4 regions of the Actinomadura luteofluorescens genome follow, and region 1 is predicted to be linked to each of the others. Evidence: riboswitches for the same ligand, from Rfam matches in the RefSeq annotation. Region 1 holds a riboswitch; each other region holds the start of a gene.
The links. Region 1 has a riboswitch for cyclic di-AMP ahead of BJY14_RS39820 (CHAP domain-containing protein). Riboswitches for the same ligand answer to the same signal wherever they lie in the genome.
Positions count from the first base shown of each region.

Region 2: it holds a riboswitch for cyclic di-AMP, as region 1 does, so the genes downstream of both, BJY14_RS13435 (C40 family peptidase) here and BJY14_RS39820 (CHAP domain-containing protein) in region 1, are expected to answer to the same signal.
Region 3: it holds a riboswitch for cyclic di-AMP, as region 1 does, so the genes downstream of both, BJY14_RS07465 (CHAP domain-containing protein) here and BJY14_RS39820 (CHAP domain-containing protein) in region 1, are expected to answer to the same signal.
Region 4: it holds a riboswitch for cyclic di-AMP, as region 1 does, so the genes downstream of both, BJY14_RS28180 (NlpC/P60 family protein) here and BJY14_RS39820 (CHAP domain-containing protein) in region 1, are expected to answer to the same signal.

Region 1 covers NZ_JACCBA010000001.1:8,636,584-8,641,064, forward strand. The annotation lists gene BJY14_RS39815 (PP2C family protein-serine/threonine phosphatase) at 1-750, shown strand, start outside; cyclic di-AMP (ydaO/yuaA leader) riboswitch at 1,229-1,375, shown strand; gene BJY14_RS39820 (CHAP domain-containing protein) at 1,387-2,154, shown strand; gene BJY14_RS39825 (bifunctional glycosyltransferase/CDP-glycerol:glycerophosphate glycerophosphotransferase) at 2,361-4,481, shown strand, end outside.
Region 2 covers NZ_JACCBA010000001.1:2,909,536-2,914,016, forward strand. The annotation lists gene BJY14_RS13425 (FHA domain-containing protein) at 23-415, shown strand; gene typA (translational GTPase TypA) at 487-2,340, opposite strand; cyclic di-AMP (ydaO/yuaA leader) riboswitch at 2,531-2,666, shown strand; gene BJY14_RS13435 (C40 family peptidase) at 2,674-3,690, shown strand; gene BJY14_RS13440 ((deoxy)nucleoside triphosphate pyrophosphohydrolase) at 3,995-4,381, opposite strand; gene BJY14_RS13445 (Mut7-C RNAse domain-containing protein) at 4,410-4,481, opposite strand, start outside.
Region 3 covers NZ_JACCBA010000001.1:1,664,813-1,669,293, reverse strand. The annotation lists gene BJY14_RS07475 (M48 family metallopeptidase) at 1-497, opposite strand, end outside; gene BJY14_RS07470 (hypothetical protein) at 494-1,759, opposite strand; gene BJY14_RS07465 (CHAP domain-containing protein) at 1,799-2,647, opposite strand; cyclic di-AMP (ydaO/yuaA leader) riboswitch at 2,657-2,796, opposite strand; cyclic di-AMP (ydaO/yuaA leader) riboswitch at 2,947-3,144, opposite strand; gene BJY14_RS46425 (C40 family peptidase) at 3,643-4,481, opposite strand, start outside.
Region 4 covers NZ_JACCBA010000001.1:6,056,296-6,060,776, forward strand. The annotation lists gene shc (squalene--hopene cyclase) at 1-886, shown strand, start outside; gene hpnH (adenosyl-hopene transferase HpnH) at 948-1,952, shown strand; gene BJY14_RS28180 (NlpC/P60 family protein) at 2,022-2,759, opposite strand; cyclic di-AMP (ydaO/yuaA leader) riboswitch at 2,769-2,909, opposite strand; gene BJY14_RS28185 (MFS transporter) at 3,138-4,481, shown strand, end outside.

The sequences.
Region 1 (4,481 bases):
ACCCGCCGGCAGATGCTGCGCCAGCAGGCGCGGACGGCGCAGGAGCGGCGCGTGGCGGTGACGCTGCGGCGGGCCATCCTGCCGGACGAGGACGAGGTGGAGCAGCTTCCGGGCATGTGCACCTCGATCCGCAGCATGGCGGCGGAGAGCACGGCCCGCATCGGCGGCGACTGGTTCGCGACCAAGGCCCTCCAGGACGGGCGGGCGATGTTCGCCATCGGGGACGCGGCCGGGCACGGGCTGCCGGCGGCGGCGGCGATGGCGCGGACGCGGAACGGCCTGCTCGGCCTCGCCTGTACGGGGGAGCGGGCGGGACGGCTGGTCGGCTGGCTGAACGAGTTGATCGGCGCCATGGACCCGCCCGCGACGGGCACCGCCATCGTCGCCCACTACGACCCGGCCCGCCACGTCCTGGAGTGGACGTGCGCGGGCCATCCGCCGCCGATCCTGGTCCGGGACGGGCGGGCGACCCCGCTGGAGGTGGTCCGGGACCCGATGCTCGGCGCCATGCCCGGCTGGGAGTACACGACGATCACCACCGGGCTCGACTCGGGCGACATGCTCTTCCTCTACACCGACGGCCTGGTGGAGCGCAGGGACGCGGACCTGGACGAGCGGATCGGCCGCCTGACCCACATCCTGCGTGACAGCTCCTCGCGTCCCGAGCGGGTGCTGGACGAGGTGCTCGCGCGGATGGAGCACGACCGGGCGGCCGACGACACCACGCTCTTCGCCCTTTACGTGGAGTGACCGTCCGGGCCTCGCGGTGACGAACCGCACGCCTGGCCAGCCAAGATCGCCGAGTGTGACGTGCGCCTCACCCGGCGGGGTGGTCGAGGTCGCGGACACCCGGGCGGCAGGTGCCGGCCGCCCGCAATTCGATCTTCTTTACCTTTTCCCGAAGGGCCGGTAAGTACGGCGGGCAAGGGGTTGCGGGGCGTCCTGACAAAGATCGGGAAGACGCGGGACCGTCTCCGTGTTGGGAGTCTCTTGGAAGGGCTTTGAGCAGGCAAGACTTTACTTTATGCCTGGTTTGCTTTTCTTGAGAAGGTTGGTACCTTCGATCCCGAATCACGCAACGCGTCCCATGCGTTGCCACCGGCCGCACCATGCGCGGCCGAGGATCGCGGAGCGGAATCCGCACGCGATGCGCGCCATGTGACGCGCGCCCCCTCATCAAGATCTGTCAGTGAAGGCATCCGTATACCTGCACCGCTCGCGCGGTGCGAGGCCGAGTCCGCCCGGTCGATGCGACCGGATCGGAGCCGGGGACCCACGTTTCTGGGGTGAATCGGCGCGCCCGAGAGTCGCGCCGTAGGGCTGCTTCCATGCCCGAATCCGTCAGCTAACCCGGTAGGCGCCATGGAAGACAAGGAGATTCCCTGCATGTCCGGTCTGTTCGATCGACTTTCGCTCCACCGCCTCACGCCCGAGGACAAGGCCGTCGGCGTCGCCGTCGGCGCGGTCCTGGCCGGCGCGGTCGGGCTCTCGGTGGTCAACCCCCTCGCCGGCGGCCGCGCGGTCGCCGAGACCTCCGCCCAGACGGCGGCGGTCGCCGAGCAGGGCACCGCCGCGCACGACTCCTCCCAGGTCAAGACTGTGAAGGCCGAGAACGTCGCGGCCGAGGCGCGGCGCGAGGGCTTCAAGGTCCCCCCGCACGCCGTCAAGCCCGCCGAAGTGATCAAGCTCGCGCAGCAGCAGGTCGGCGTCCACGAGGGCAAGGGCGGCCAGACCAAGTACCACAAGTGGTACGTCTCGACCCCGCAGGCGAAGGCCACCGCCAAGCGCGACGGCGGCTTCTCGGTCAAGGAGTACAACGGCGCCCAGTGGTGCAACATGTTCGTCTCCTGGCTCGGCGCCCAGACCGGCGTCAAGAACATGGGCTGGGACGCCTACACCGTCCAGCACGCCAGCTGGTTCAAGCAGACCGACCGCTGGGGCCACAAGGCCAAGCCGGGCGCCGTGGTGTTCTTCGACTGGCAGGACGGCTCGAAGGCCGGCATCGGTGACATCGACCACGTCGGCATCGTCGTCAAGGACAACGGCGACGGCAGCATCACCACCATCGAGGGCAACACCGAGAACGCGGTGAAGAAGAAGGTCCGCGAGAAGTCGCAGGTCGTCGGCTACGGCTACCCCGACTACGCCCGCTGACCCGAACGCCCCCCGAGAAGGCGCACACTCCATGAGGGCGCCCGGCCCCCCGGCCGGGCGCCTTCAGGTGTTCCGGGTGTTGTGCCCAATGCCTCCGCTCACGGTGGGTAATGCGAAGCGTTGACAGCTTTTGATCCCTCTTGGACCTCAGTGCGGCGTTCGTGGAAAGGAAAGCAGCACGCCGGAGTCTGCGGAGGGGGATGCCCATGGCGGTGCGCCCGGATGTCAGCGTGGTGGTGATCGCCTACAACGACGCGCGGAGGCTCCCGCGGGCGGTGGCCTCGACGCTGGCGCAGTCGCTGGGCGGCGTCGAGACGGTGATCGTCGACGACGCGAGCACCGACGGCACCGGCGAGGCCGCCGACCGGCTCGCCGCGGCCCATCCCGGACGGGTCCGGGCCGTCCACCTGCCGGCCAACTCCGGGGGATGCGGCCGTCCCCGCAACACCGGGATCGAGACGTCCACGGGCCGGTACGTGATGTTCCTCGACAGCGACGACCTGCTGGACCGGCACGCCTGCCTCAACCTCCTCGCCGCCGCCGAGGACACCGGCGCCGACATGGTCTCCGGGCTCTGCGACCGGATCTTCCTCGACGTGCCCGAGGGCGCCAAGGGACGCATCCGCCCCTGGTATCCGTGGCTCTACCGGCACAGCGCCGTCTACGAGTCGCTGAACGAGAACCCCGACCTCCTCTACGACACCCTGTCGACCAACAAGGCGTACCGGCGCGGTTTCCTGGAGGAGCACGGGCTGCGGTTCGTGGAGCGGCTGCACTACGAGGACCTGCTGTTCACCGCCGAGGCCTACCTTGAGGCGGGGCGCACCGCCCTGATCCCGCACCGCGTCTACAACTGGCTGGTCAAGGAGCGGACGCGGGCGCCGTCGATCTCCAACCGGCGCACCGAGCTGGCCAACTTCGCCGACCGGCTGGAGATCCACCGCCGCATCGACATGCTCTTCGCGCTGCGCGGCGCCTACGACCTGCAGCGGGCCAAGGACGTCAAGTTCGTCAACCACGACCTGGTGCTCTACCTGCGCGACCTGCGCGACAAGGCCCCCGCCCACCAGGCGCGCTTCCTCGATCTGGCCGCCGCCTACCTGGCCGAACTGGACCCGCGGGTCTTCGAGCAGGCCAACCCGCTGCCCGCGATCGCCGCCCACCTGATCCGCGAGGGCGACCACGCGGGGGCGCTCGCCGCCGCCGAGTACGACCCCGTGAAGCGTCCCGAACTGCGCGCCCGCCTCGTGGAGCGGGACGGGCGCGTCTACTGGGGCGCCGGGCGCCCCCGCGGGACGCTCGGCCGCCGCGTCCTGGACGTCACGGCCTTCGGCTTCCACGTGCGGCCCCTCCGGGAGCTGCGCCCGGCGAACACCGTCACCCGGCTGGAGACGCGCGGCGGCCGCGTGCTCATGGCCGGGTACGTGCTGAACCCGCTGGAGCGGATCCCGCGGGGAGCGGAGCTGGCCGGAACGCTGGAGTTCCTCGACCGGCGCCGCCGGGCGAGGAAGGGACGGATCCGCGCGTCCGTCCGGCACGAGGGCGACCGGCTCACCTGGCGGGCCGAGTTCGACCCGGCCCGCAAGATCCGCCCTTTCGGGTTCATCGACCCCGTCTGGGACGTCCGGCTGAGGATCCGGGTGGACGGCGAGGAGGTGGTCACGCGGCTCGGCGAGGGCCGCGGGTCGCCGTCGCTCGGCGGCGTCGCGCTGCCCGTCCGCCCGCGGCTGACGCGGTTCGCGGGGGACCGGCTCCGCTCGTACGTCACCGAGGGAGGGCACCTGGCGTTCGCCCTGGAGACGGGGAGCCCGTGGGCGCGGCTCACCCGCGCGCTCGCCCGCCGCGCCGCCCTGTCCCGCCCGGCGCGGCTGGCCCGCCGTCGGGCGCGGTCGCTGGACAGGGCGGTGCGCCGGACGCTGACCGGCCGGAACACCAAGATCGTCGTGTTCAACCGGGTGCTGAGCCGGCTGCCCGTCCGGACCGGCCTGGCGGTCTTCGAGAGCCAGCTCGGCCGCCACTACTCCGACAACCCGAAGTACCTCTACCGGGAGCTGCGCAGGTCCGGGCGTCCGGTGACGGCGGTGTGGTCGTACGCGTCGTCCCCCAAGGGGTTCCCGGACGACGCCCGGCTCGTCAAGCGCGGATCATGGGCGTACTACCTGGCGCTCGCGCGGGCCCAGTTCTGGATCGACAACCAGGGCTTCCCGGACCGGCTGCGCAAGCGTCCCGAGACCACCTACATCCAGACCTGGCACGGGTCGGCGTTCAAGCTGATGGGGCTGGACCAGCCGCGGTTGAAGTCGGGCCCCGCGGGCGACCAGGCGCGG
Region 2 (4,481 bases), 5.7 Mb from region 1:
CACGCCCGACAGCACGGCGTTCATGTGCCCGTACTGCGAGGCGGTGCTCTCCAACCCGGGCGCCGCGCAGTGCGACTCGTGCCTGCGCCCGCTGCCGCAGAAGGGCACGCCCGTCCTGCGCGTCCAGTTCCCCACGGGCGAACTCAAGGTCTCGGTCGGCCAGCACCTCGTGCTCGGCCGTGACGCGGGCCAGTCGCCTGTGGCGACCACGTTCACGCAGTACGACAACGTGTCGCGGCGCCACTCGACGGTGTGGCTCGACCCGTCCGGAACCGCGTGGGTGCGCGACGAGGGCTCCACCAACGGGACGTTCGTCAACGGCGAGCGGCTCCCCCGCGGCGTGGACGCTCCGCTCCGCGACGGCGACCAGCTCCGCCTGGCCGCCGACGTCACGGGCACCGTCCAGCTGAGCTGAGCGGCACATAGCGAAGGGGCGGCCCCGCGGTTCTCAGAACCGCGGGGCCGCCCCCTTTGTCACTTCGGTGCTCAGCCGGCGCGCTTGGTGCGGGCCCGCGTGCGCTCCCGCTCCTTGGCGTCCAGGACGACCTTGCGGATGCGCACGGCGGTCGGGGTGACCTCGACGCACTCGTCCTCGCGGCAGAACTCCAGGGCCTCCTCCAGCGACAGTCGGCGGGGCGGGGTGAGCCGCTCCAGCTCGTCGCCGGTGGACGACCGCATGTTCGTGAGCTTCTTCTCCTTGGTGATGTTGACGTCCATGTCGTCGGCGCGGGAGTTCTCCCCGACGATCATGCCCTCGTACACCTCGGTGGTCGGGCCGACGAAGAACGTCCCGCGCTCCTGGAGGTTGGTGATCGCGAAGGCCGTGGCGGCGCCGGACCGGTCGGCGACGAGCGAACCGGACGGGCGGGTGCGCAGCTCGCCGAACCAGGGCTCGTAGTCCTCGAAGACGTGGTGCGCCATGCCGGTGCCGCGCGTCTCCGTCATGAACTCGGTACGGAAGCCGATCAGGCCGCGGGCCGGGACGAGGAACTCCATCCGGATCCAGCCCGTGCCGTGGTTCGTCATGTGCTCCATGCGGCCCTTGCGGACCGCCATCAGCTGCGTGACGGCGCCGAGGTACTCCTCGGGGATGTCGACGGTGAGCCGCTCGACCGGCTCGTGCTTCTTGCCGTCGATCTCCCGCGTGACGACCTGCGGCTTGCCGACCGTCAGCTCGTAGCCCTCGCGGCGCATGTTCTCGACCAGGATCGCCAGGGCCAGCTCGCCGCGGCCCTGCACCTCCCAGGCGTCGGGACGCTCGGTCGGCAGCACCCGGATCGACACGTTGCCGACGAGCTCGCGGTCGAGCCGGTCCTTGACCATCCGGGCGGTGACCTTGGTGCCCTTCTCGCGGCCCGCCATCGGCCCGGTGTTGGTGCCGATCGTCATGGAGATCGCGGGCTCGTCCACCGTGATCAGCGGCAGCGGGCGCGGGTCGTCGGGGTCGGCGATCGTGTCGCCGATCATGATGTCGGGGATCCCGGCGATGGCGATGATGTCGCCGGGCCCGGCCTCGTCCGCGGGCTTGCGGGTGAGCGCCTCCGTCATCAGCAGCTCGGTGATCTTCACCCGGTCGACGCTGCCGTCGTGCCGGCACCACGCGACCTGCTGGCCCTTCTTGATCGTGCCGGCATGCACCCGGCACAGCGCGATCCGGCCCAGGTAGCTGGAGGCGTCCAGGTTCGTCACGTGCGCCTGGAGCGGGGCGTCGGGGTCGTAGGACGGCGCGGGGATCGTCTCGGTGATGACCTTGAACAGCGGCTCCAGGTCGTCGCTGCCGGGCATCGCGCCGTCGGCGGGCTTGTCGAGCGAGGCCCGCCCGGCGCGGCCGGACGCGTACACGATCGGGAAGTCGATCTGGTCCTCGTCGGCGTCGAGGTCCATGAACAGCTCGTAGGTCTCGTCCACGACCTCGTCGATGCGCGCGTCGGGACGGTCGGTCTTGTTCACGACCAGGATCACCGGCAGCCGCGCGGCGAGCGCCTTGCGCAGCACGAACCGGGTCTGCGGGAGCGGGCCCTCGCTGGCGTCGACCAGGAGCACGACGCCGTCCACCATGGACAGGCCGCGCTCGACCTCGCCGCCGAAGTCGGCGTGTCCCGGGGTGTCGATGATGTTGATGGTCAGCCCGTTGTGCAGGACCGCGGTGTTCTTCGCGAGGATCGTGATCCCCTTCTCGCGCTCCAGGTCGTTGGAGTCGAGCACGCGGTCGTCGACGTCCTGGTTCTCGCGGAAGGCTCCGGACTGCCAGAGCATGGCGTCGACCAGCGTCGTCTTGCCATGGTCGACATGGGCGACGATCGCGACGTTACGGAGGTCGTCGCGCGTGGAGATGGGCATGCGGGTTCGCCTTGCGTGAGAGTTCGGGAGTCGCCGCAGACGTGCGGCCGGACCCATTCTACTTGGCCGTGCGTACCACCCACTCCGAGCCGTTCGTCCCACCCGTCGCAGGGGCCTCGATTGGCCAACTTTGCGCATCCTTTGTAATCTGCCCGAGATCCGGTCGTCCGGAGTCCCACCCCCCGGGACTGCGACCGGAACGCCGAATCTCCCGCACGACGGGAGAACCGGGGACCCATCACCTCGGGGTGAATCGACGTTCGTCGTAGGGCGACTCCTGGCCCGAACCCGTCAGCTAACCCGGTAGGCGCACGAGGAGAGGAGAACACCGGCTTGGCTCCGGATCCCCATCGGCGGCGTCGCGTCCTGCCCACCGCCACCGCGACCCTGCTCCTGATCGGCCTCGGCGCCACCGCGCCGGACCTCGCCCACGCCGCCCAGCCGTTCCGGCCCGCCTCCGCGCCCCTGGCGCCGAGCCCCACGCCGACGACGGAGAAGGGCCTGCGCAAGAGCCTCGACGCGCTGAACGAAGAGGCCGAGATCCTCACGGAGAAGTTCAACAAGGCCCGCGTGGAGTTCAACAAGGCCCGCAAGGCCGAGCAGGACGCCACCAGGGAGGCCGAGCGGCTGCGCGCCCTCGCCGAGCCCGCCCGCCAGAAGCTCGGAAGCCTAGCCGCCGCGAACTACATGGCCGGCGGCCCCGACGTCCTCTTCGGCTCCGGCGCCTCCGCCGAGGGCCTGTCCGACCGCGCCTTCCTCGCGCAGAGCCAGGCCACCGCCGTCCTCGCCCTGAAGAAGCAGATCGACCAGGCCGACGCCGCGGAACGCACCGCGAAGGCGAAGACCGCGCAGGTCAAGAAGGCCTGGGACGACGCCAAGAAGACCCGCGAGGCCGCCAAGACCAAGGTCGCCGAGGTGATGAAGCGCCTCGACAAGCTGACCACCACCCACGCGAGCGACCCCCGCACCGGCCTCAGCGCCACCGTGAAGGGCTCCGGCCTCCCCGCCAAGATGGCCCGCAAGGCCCTCACCAAACTCGGCTCCCCGTACGTCTGGGCCGCCGCCGGCCCGAGCAGCTTCGACTGCTCCGGCCTCGTCGTCTGGGCCTACGCCCAGGTCGGCAAGCCCGGCCTCCCCCACTACACCGGCGACCTGTTCGCCATGGGCTCGAAGGTCTCGCGCGGCGCCCTCCGCTCCGGCGACCTCGTGTACTTCGGCGGCAACCTTCACCACATGGGCATCTACCTGGGCGACGGCAAGTACCTCCACGCCCCCCAGACCGGCGACGTGGTAAAGATCTCCAAACTCTCCGACCGCTCCGACTTCGCCGGCGCGAACCGTATTTCTTAGCTTTTTTCTCCTCCTTCGGGCCTAGCGGCCCTCCATCGTCGATAAAAGCGGGCGATCGCTGGCATCGCTCCGTCTCGCCTGGCGGCTCGCTGCTGTGCCTATGGCAGTGCTCTCCTCCTTCGGGCCTTGGCGGCCCTCCATCGTCGAGCACCGCGGGCGATCGCTGGCATCGCTCCGACTCGCCTGGCGGCTCGCTGCGCGATCAGGTTCTCGCAAGCTCGAACCTGCCTTCGGACGCGATCGCAACCGTTGGGTTGCTGCGTGGTTGCTGTGTCGGCTGAGGTCGGCGCGTGCGGTGGCGTGGCTAGGTGAGGCCTTGTTTTGCTAGGGCCTCGATCACTGGGCGGTCGCCGGGGAGCCAGTTGAGGTTTTGGAGTTCGGGCGGGGTCAGCCAGCGGAGTTGTAGGTGCTCCAGGGCTTGCGGCTCGCCTTCTACCAGTTCGGCCGTCCAGACGCGCAGGACGGCGCGGGTGCTGAGGCGCCAGTCGCCGCCCACGCGGCGGCCCAGGCGTACCTTGACGGCCAGTTCCTCGTGGCACTCGCGCACCAGGGCGTCCTCGTCGGACTCCCCGGGGTCGACCTTGCCGCCGGGGAGCTCCCAGCCGCCCGCCATGTGCGGCGGCTCGGCGCGCTGGGCGGCCAGCAGCCGCCCGTCCGCGAGGATCGCCGCCCCCACCACCACGAGATCGATCGTGATCAGCTCCTCTCCCTGTTCGTGATCAGACCGCGGCGCCCGTCTTCCCGGTTCCGTTCCCCCGGAGGGAGTCGACCAGTCGCGTGGCGTCGCGGAC
Region 3 (4,481 bases), 7.0 Mb from region 1:
GGCCAGCTCTGCGTGGACAGCCCGTACCGGCGCAGCACGGACTCGCCCCAGACGTCGAACGGGAGCCCCGCGACGCGCAGCAGCGTGGTCAGGGCCATGGTCCCGAGGATGATCCGAAGCGGCCGGCGGCGGGTCTTCGCGGTGGCCCAGCCGAGGAACCGGGCGCCCAGCGGCGTGAGGCCCAGGACCAGGATCAGGGCGAGGCCGACGAGGAGCCCGGTGTAGGCGGGCGGGTTGACGGCCGAGTCGAACGCGCGGGAGCGGGCGATCTCGGCGGGGGTGAAGTCCAGCGCGGGATCGGGTGTCACGCGGCCGCCGGGGACGTGCCCGGGCAGCGGGTTCCACGGCGTGGTCTTCGCGAGGACGGTCGCGACCCCGGCGAAGAGCACGGCGGCGCTGACGGCGGCGGCGATCCGGGGCCGCCGCGCGGGGGCGGCGCCGGGCGTCCGGGCGGCGGCGCCCTCGGCCCGTCCCTCGTCGGTCTCCGCCTCGCTCATGCGAGCTCCTCCTTCACGTAGTCGCGCCACAGTGCGGTGAAGCGCTCCCGGGTGAGGCCGAGCACGTCGCGCAGCGCCGCGGCCTCCGGGGCGCGCCCGGCGGCCCGGTAGAGCCGCACCAGCGCCGCCTCACCGTACCGGTCGGCGACCATCCGGCAGGCGAGCCAGGCCTCCTGGTAGGCCTGGGAGAGGCGGGGGGAGCCGCCGGCGAAGGCGTCGGCGGCGGGGAGCGCGGACGGCGCGCGCCCGGCGGAGACCTCGCGGTGCAGCTCGCCCGCCGCCGTCCGGGTGCTGATCTTGACGCGCCGGTAGCCGACGTAGTCCGCGAAGCCCTCGATCAGCCACAGCGGGGTGCGCCGGTCGCGGGCGCCGCCGGTGGCGACGTGGGTCAGCTCGTGGGTGAGCACGACGTCGCGGCCGAGCTCGTTGAGGCGGCCGAAGGTGCCGGGGGAGACGATGACGCGGTCCTCGCCGTGGCCGGCCCCGGCGGCGGGCGCCACGGTGGCGAGCGCGGCGATCTGGCCGAGGCTCTGCCCGGGGCCGGCGAGCGCGGAGGCGAGGGTCGCGTCGGCGGGGACGAGCGCGACGACCCGCTGCGCCCACGCCTTGCCGACCACGGACGTGACGACCGGGACGGCGGCGTCCAGCCGTTCGGCGATGCCGCCGAGGCCGGCGCCGTCGCCGATGACGAGGCCGGAGCGCCCCCTGACCACCGCCAGGGGGCCGCAGTCCCAGATGTCGGTGTCGTCGGCGAGGCCGCGGGACGTCCCGTCGCCGACGATCGTCCACGTCCCGGCCCGGGGGGCCAGCGTGAGGTAGCGGGTGCGGGCCACGTCGCCCCGGTCGAAGCCGCGCAGCCGGTAGCGCACCTCGACGCGGACGACGGCGGTCGCGCCGTCCATGGCCTCGGTGTCGACGAGGCGCTCCCGCCAGCCTTCCAGGGGAAGCTTCCGGAGGTTCCCGTACACGCGGGACTGGGCGTCCTGGAAGGCGGCGGGGGCGCTGCCCACCGTGGCGAGGAACGCCATGCGGTCGCCGTCGCGGACGGCGCGGGCGCGGTTGGCGAGCACGGCGGCGGCCGTGTCCGGGCTGAACGTCCCGGCGGCCGGGGAGGTGGGGGCTCCGGAGCCCGGCGCCCCGCCGCCGGAGCGCGAGCCGGCCAGGCCGGCGCCCCCGGCGAGGAGGACGGCGGCCCCGCCCGCGCCGAGGGCGAGGACCCTGCGCCGCGTCACGGGGGCGTCCTGCCCGGGGCCTTCCTCCATGGGCGCGATCCTATGCAGGACGCGGGGCGGTGGGCGCCGTCACGACCGGTAGTCCGGGTAGCCGTAGCCGACGACGACGTCTGTGGAACGTTCCTTCACACGGACGGCGTTGTCGGCGTTGCCCTCGACGGTCTCGATCGTGCCGTCGTCGACCTTCTCGACCACCATGCCGACGTGCTCGATGTCGTCGACGGACTCGCCGCCGTCCCAGGCGAAGAAGACGATCGCGCCGGGCCTCGGCTCGGTGCCCCAGCGGCCGTGCTCCTGGAACCAGCGGGCGTGGGCGACGGTCCAGGCATCGCTGCCGACCTGCTCGCTGAAGCCGATCTGCTCGCCCACCCAGGAGACGAACATGTCGCACCAGTTCGCGTCGCCGTAGCCGTCGAGGGAGCCGCCGTCGCGCGCGAGCGTCTCCCGCGCGCGGGACGTGGTCATATACCACTCCTGGAACTTGGTCTCGCCGCCGCCGTCCTCCTCGATGCCCACCTGCGAGCGGGCGAGCCTGATGGCCTGCGCGGCGGTGGGCCGCGACTTCGCGGCGGCCTTCTCGGAGGTCTTCGCCCGCGGCTGCTCGGGACGGGCGTCCCTCTTGGCGGCCGGGGCCTTCGAGGCGGTGGGTTTGGGCGCCTTCCCGGACGCGGGCCCGGACGTGCGCCCGGACGTGCGCCCGGACGGGGCGCCGCGCGCCGTCAGGCCGGGGGCCAGGTCGGCGGCGGCGGAGCTCACCGGGGTGGAACCGAACGGCAGGACCGACGCGTTCGCGGTGGCCGCGGCGGTGCCGAGCACGGCGGCGCCGACGACGACGCCGCCGGTCGTCCGCCATGCGAGGGACAGGGAGTTCGGCTTGCGGTGCCTGCCGGGGGTCTTCTTGCAGTGCGCGCGTGGCACGGGGGGATCTCCTCGACTTCCATGCCGCCTACCGGGTTAGCTGACGGGTTCGGGCGTGGAAGCCGCCCTACGGCCCGCGAAGGCAGGCCGATTCACCCCGAAAGGACGCAGTGGGTCCCCGGTTCCGCGACGGGCCGCGCACAGGGGCACGGCGGTCCGCGGACTCGGCGGTGACGCGCCCGAGAGCGGGCACGCCGGTTCGGATGGGAATCTCGGCGGGCGATGGCGCCCGCGGAGTAAAGGGGGGTGGGGGCGTGACCGCGTGGCGGCCACGCCCCAGGTAACGCTGCGGGATTCACTCCTTGTCTTCCAGACGCCTACCGGGTTAGCTGACGGGTTCGGGCGTGGAAGTGGCCCTACGGCGGCTCTCACCGGACTGCCGGGAGAGACGCGCCGATTCACCCCGGGTGCCGGAATGCCCGTCCGGAGAGGTTCTCCGGACTCCGGCGGTGTGGGTCCCCGGCTCCGCGCTGAGGCGGATTCGGCGCTGCCGCTGCGATCCTGGGGGCGAGATGGGGCCCGGCGCGGGACCTGTCTCCCGCGTGCGAACGAGCGGCGCCTGATGTTGTGGGCGGACGGCGTCCCGTCTCCGGGGACCGCCCGGGGCCTGCCCCGTGTACGCCACCGCGGCTGCGCGCTCAGCGCCATGCACGCTGCGGGCGTGCGCCCGGTGGACGGGGTCGGCCTGGTCTGCTTCGAGACCGTGCGGCGCCTTCGGGCGCCGCGGGACGGCACGTGGGGCGTGCCGCCCTGGGGGGAGCGGCGCGTGGCTCGCGCCGCCGTCACGCGGGTGCTGGATGCGCCGCGTGGGGCCGGGGCGCCTGGTGGGCGCCGCGGGGCCACGGCGTCTGGAGGGCGCCGTGAGTGGTGACAACGTACCAAAACCCCAAAAGAAGGCAAACCCCCCCAAAATCAACAACGGACCAGGTCAAGCCTGGTCCGTTGTCGACGAGGGTCCGTCAAGCCCGCCCGAGGGGGACCGTCAGGGCCGTGTGTCAGGGGCGTCCGGCGCCGTAGTAGTTGCTCAGGTAGTAGCCGGAGGTGATGTCGGCGATCCTGACGACGTCGCCGGTGTGCGGGGCGTGGATCATCTTGCCGCCGCCCACGTAGAGGCCGACGTGGCCGAGGTTGCTGAAGAACACCAGGTCGCCCGGCTGCAGGTTCTCCTTGGCCACCCGCTTGGTCGCGGCGTACTGCGAGTTGGTGGTGCGGGTGATGCCGACGCCCGCGGCGGCCCAGGACTTCATGGTCAGGCCGGAGCAGTCGTAGGAGCTCGGCCCCTCGGCGCCGTAGGAGTAGGGCTTGCCGAGCTGCGCGTAGGCGAAGTCGAGCGCCGAGCGCGCCGGCCCGCTCGCCGGGCCGTTGTAGGTGCCGCCGGTGTTGCCGCCACCGCCCGGGGTCTTGGTCGTGCCCCCGCCGAGCCGGCGCACGAGCGACTTCTGCTTCTGCACCTGCTTGTCGAGTTCCTGCTTCTGCTTCTTCAGCTCGTCCTGCTTCGACTTCACCTCGTCGTAGGCGGACTTCGCCTGAGCCTGCTCCCGGCGGAGCCGCTGGGCGGTCGCGAGGAACTGGGTGAGCTGGGAGCTGCGCTCCTGCGACAGGTGCGAGAAGACGGCCGCCTGGTCGAGGATCGACTGCGGGTCGTTGCTGCCCACGAAGCCGGTGACGTCGGTCGAGTCACCGTTCTTGTAGGCGGTGGCCGCCATCGTAGCGATCTTGGACCGCTGCTCCTCGAAGCTGGCCTGCTCCTGCTTGCTCGCCTTGGTCGCCGAGTCGAACTTCTTCTTGGCGACCTTGAGCTTCTCGCGGTTCTGGTTGAACTGCTCGACCTTCT
Region 4 (4,481 bases), 2.6 Mb from region 1:
CCCCGCCCTGCTGCGGGCCGCCGAGTGGGTAGCCGGTGAGGAGGTCCGCGGTCCGGGGGACTGGGCGGTGAAGCGGCCGGACGTCCCGCCGGGCGGCTGGGCGTTCGAGTTCGACAACGACGTCTACCCCGACACCGACGACACCGCCGAGGCGATCCTCGCGCTGCGCAGGGTCGCCTTACCGGAGGCTGAGGAGCCGATCAGGCGGGCCGTCCGCTGGCTGGAGGGGATGGCGTCGCGCGACGGCGGCTTCGGCGCCTTCGACGCCGACAACACCCGCGAGCTGTGCACGAAGCTGCCCTTCTGCGACTTCGGCGCCGTCATCGACCCGCCGTCCGCCGACGTCACCGCCCATGTCGTCGAGGCGCTGTCGAAGGAGGGCCTCGCGGAGTCGGCCGTGGTCAGGCGTGCCGTCGTGTGGCTGCTCAGGGCGCAGGAGGCGGACGGCTCGTGGTTCGGGCGCTGGGGCGCGAACCACGTCTACGGGACGGGCGGCGTGGTGCCCGCGCTGGTCGCGGCCGGGGTCGGCCCCGGCAAGCCCGCGATCCGGCGCGCCGTCGTCTGGCTGGAGGACCACCAGAACCCGGACGGCGGCTGGGGCGAGGACCTGCGCTCCTACGACGACCCCGCGTGGATCGGGCGTGGGGAGTCCACCCCGTCGCAGACGGCCTGGGCGCTGCTGGCGCTGCTGGCCGCGGGCGAGCGCACCCCGGCCGTGGAGGCGGGCGTGCGGTGGCTCGTCGAGCACCAGCGCCCGGACGGCACCTGGGACGAGGACCTGTTCACCGGCACCGGCTTCCCCGGCGACTTCTACATCAACTACCACCTGTACCGGCTGGTCTTCCCCGTGAGCGCCCTCGGCCGCTACCTGGACGGTGCGGCGTGAGGCGGGCGCGCGGTCCGGTGAAGGCCACCGGGTCCACCCTGCACAAGGAGGTCCGGACACCATGAGCATGCCGCTCCGCCAGAGCCTTCGCATCGGGGGCTACATCCTGCGCAACAAGCTGCGCGGCCGGGAGAAGTTCCCGCTCATCGTCGAGCTGGAACCCCTGTTCGCCTGCAACCTCGCCTGCGCCGGCTGCGGGAAGATCCAGCACCCGCACGACGTGCTGAAGAAACGCATGCCGGTCGAGCAGGCCCTCGCCGCCATCGAGGAGTGCGGGGCGCCGATGGTCTCCATCGCGGGCGGCGAGCCGCTCATGCACCCGCAAATCGACGAGCTGGTGAAGGAGCTCGTCCGGCGCAAGAAGTTCGTCTTCCTGTGCACGAACGCCTTGCTCATCCCCAAGAAGCTCGACAAGTTCACGCCGTCGCCGTACTTCGCCTGGGCGGTGCACATCGACGGCCTGCGGGAACGCCACGACGAGTCCGTCTGCAAGGAGGGAGTGTTCGACGAGGCCGTCGCGGCCGTCAAGGAATGCAAGCGGCGCGGGTTCCGCGTCACGACCAACACGACGATCTTCAATACGGACACGCCGCAGACCGTCATCGACGTCATGAACTACCTCAACGACGACCTCCGGGTCGACGAGATGATGATCTCGCCCGGCTACGCCTACGACAAGGCGCCCGACCAGGACCACTTCCTCGGCGTCCAGGAGACGCGGGAGCTGTTCCGCAAGGCGTTCGGGGACGGCAACCGCAAGCGGTGGCGCTTCAACCACTCGCCCCTGTTCCTGGACTTCCTGGAAGGCAAGGTCGACTTCCCCTGCACGGCCTGGGCGATCCCGTCCTACTCGCTCTTCGGCTGGCAGCGTCCCTGCTACCTGATGTCGGACGGCTACGCGCAGACCTACCAGGAACTCCTGGACGAGACCGACTGGGACTCCTACGGACGGGGACGCGATTCCCGCTGCGCCAACTGCATGGCCCACTGCGGCTACGAACCCACGGCCGTCTTCTCGACCCTCGGTTCCCTGAAGGAGTCCCTGCGGGCCGTCCGCTCGGTCTGACCTGTCCCGCTCCTCGGCCCGTTCCGCCCGGCACCGGCGTTGAGCCGATGCCGGGCATCTCCTGCCGGCCTACTTGAGGGACGTCGGCCGGTACGCCTTGTACTCGTCGTCCGAGGACAGCCCGTAGTCGAGCGTCCGGTGGTCGGTTCCGTACCGGCCGCGCTGCTCGTAGGCCCAGTACGACGAGTGCTCCTTGTCGGCCCACTTCTCGAAGATGACGACGTGCCGCGTGGTGTTGCTGCCGAGGGCGTCCATGACGAGGTCGCCCTTCTTCAGCTCGGACATCTCGATGCGTTCGGTGTACCGGGACGAGGTGAGGCCGACGGTGTTCGTCCCGGGCTCGGGCAGGCCGAGCGCCATGGACACGAAGCCCGAGCAGTCGGTGCGGTAGCCGTTGTGCGTGCTCGTCTGGCTGTAGGGGACCCGCTCGTCGGAGTGCGGATGCCAGGTCTCGGCCCGCTTGATGACCTTGGACCGCTCGTCCGACACGGGCTCGGCGGCCAGCTTCTTGGTCTTGGTCTTGGTCTTCGTGGACGGCTCGGCCTTCGCCGGTGCCTTGAACTCCTTCAGGACCTCGGCCTGGGCCCTGACCTGCTCCTGCGGTGCCGCCCTCCGCGGCGCGGCCTGCTGCCCCGCGGTCCGCTGCTGCGGCACGGTCTGGACGGCGGCGACGTTCTCGGTGGACGCGTGCTGCAAGGTCGTCGGCACTGCCGCCGTCACGCCGAAGACGGCGAGACCTGTCAGCGTGACCGTGGCCCAGGGGCCGGGCCGGAGGACGCGCGACCGCTTGCTCTGCTTGCCTTTCAAGGGGGGCTCCTTGCTTCCATGTGCCGCCTACCGGGTTAGCTGACGGGTTCGGACGTGGAAGTCGCCCTACGGCCCGAGAACAGGCCGATTCACCCCAGTGCGGGTTGGGTCCCCGGCTCCGCGCCACGGCGGACTCGGCGGGTGCCGCTGGAAGACAGCGGCTCTGACGATGTGGGGCCCGATCGATGAGGGGTCTCGGGCCTTGGCGCACGGGGATGGCACCCCGCCCCACCGGAGTGGGACAAAACGCCTGGCAGACGCCTTGAAGGGGCAAAGCTACTGAAACCTCCCAGGGAGGGCAAGGTCACCTCTAGACGGAGGAGAAGCCTCCAGTTATTATCCGGAGGAGAATCCTTCATTTATTGGGAGGTGGGTTCCATGACCGCCATCACGGCGCGGACCGCGTCCGGCCCGTCCGCGGGCACCCCGAACCGGCGCTGGGCGGCGCTGGTCGTCATCGCCGTCGCGCAGCTGATGATCGCGCTCGACGCCACGATCGTGAACATCGCGCTGCCGACGGCCCAGCACGCGCTCGGCTTCGGCGACGCCGACCGGCAGTGGGTGATCACCGCCTACACCCTCTCCTTCGCCGGGCTGCTCCTGCTCGGCGGCCGGATCGCCGACCTGGTCGGGCGGCGCCGCAGCTTCCTGGCCGGGCTGGCCGGATTCGCGATCGCCTCGATGATCGCCGGGGCCGCCCCGGGCTTCGGGGTCCTCGTGGCCGGGCGCGCCCTGCAGGGGGCGTTCGCCGCGCTCCTCGCCCCGACCGCCCTGTCCCTGCTGGCGGTGACCTTCACCGAACCCAAGGAGCGCGCGAAGGCGTTCGGCGTGTACGGCGCCGTGGCCAGCAGCGGCGCGGCGGTCGGCCTGCTGCTCGGCGGCGCGCTCACCCAGTACGCCGACTGGCGCTGGTGCCTCTACGTCAACGTCGCGATCGCCGCGGCCGCGTCGGTGGCGGGACGGATCGTCCTTCCGGCGCCGCCCGGCTTCCCCGGGTCGCGCCTCGACTGGATCTCCGCCGTCCTCGTCACCGGCGGCCTGGCCGCCGTCGTGTACGGCGCGGGCCAGGCCGCCCCGCACGGCTGGGACGCGTGGCGGACCACCGCGCCGCTCGCGGCCGGCGTCCTGGCGCTCGCCCTGTTCGTCGTGCGCCAGGCCCGGCACGGCGCGCCGCTGCTGCCGCTGCGGATCCTCGCCGACCGCAACCGGGCGGGCGCCTACCTCGCGGTGGCCACCGCGGTCGTCGGCGCCTTCGGGGTCTTCCTCACGCTGACCTACTACCTCCAGGTGGTCGCGCACTTCTCGCCGATGCGCACCGGGCTGGCGTTCCTGCCGATGGCCGTCGCGAACTCCGCGAGCGGCTACCTTGTCGGCGCCCTGCTCATCAGGCGGGTGCCCGCCCGGCTGCTGATCGCCGGGGGCCTGCTCACCGCCGCGGCCGGGCTGGCCGTCCTGACCCGGCTCGGCGCGGGCAGCGGCTACGCCACCGCCGTCGTCCCGGTCGAGGTCCTGCTCGGACTCGGCATGGGCGCCGCGTTCCCGCCCGCGTTCTCGCTGGCGACCGCGGGCGTCTCCCCGCGCGAGGCCGGCGTCGCCGCCGCCGTCGTCAACGCCGCGTCCCAGATGGGCGGCTCCATCGGGACCGCCGTCGTCAACACCGTCGCGATCGGCGCGACGGCGGGCTACCTGCGCGAGCACGGCCCGGGCGCCCCGCGGGTGAGC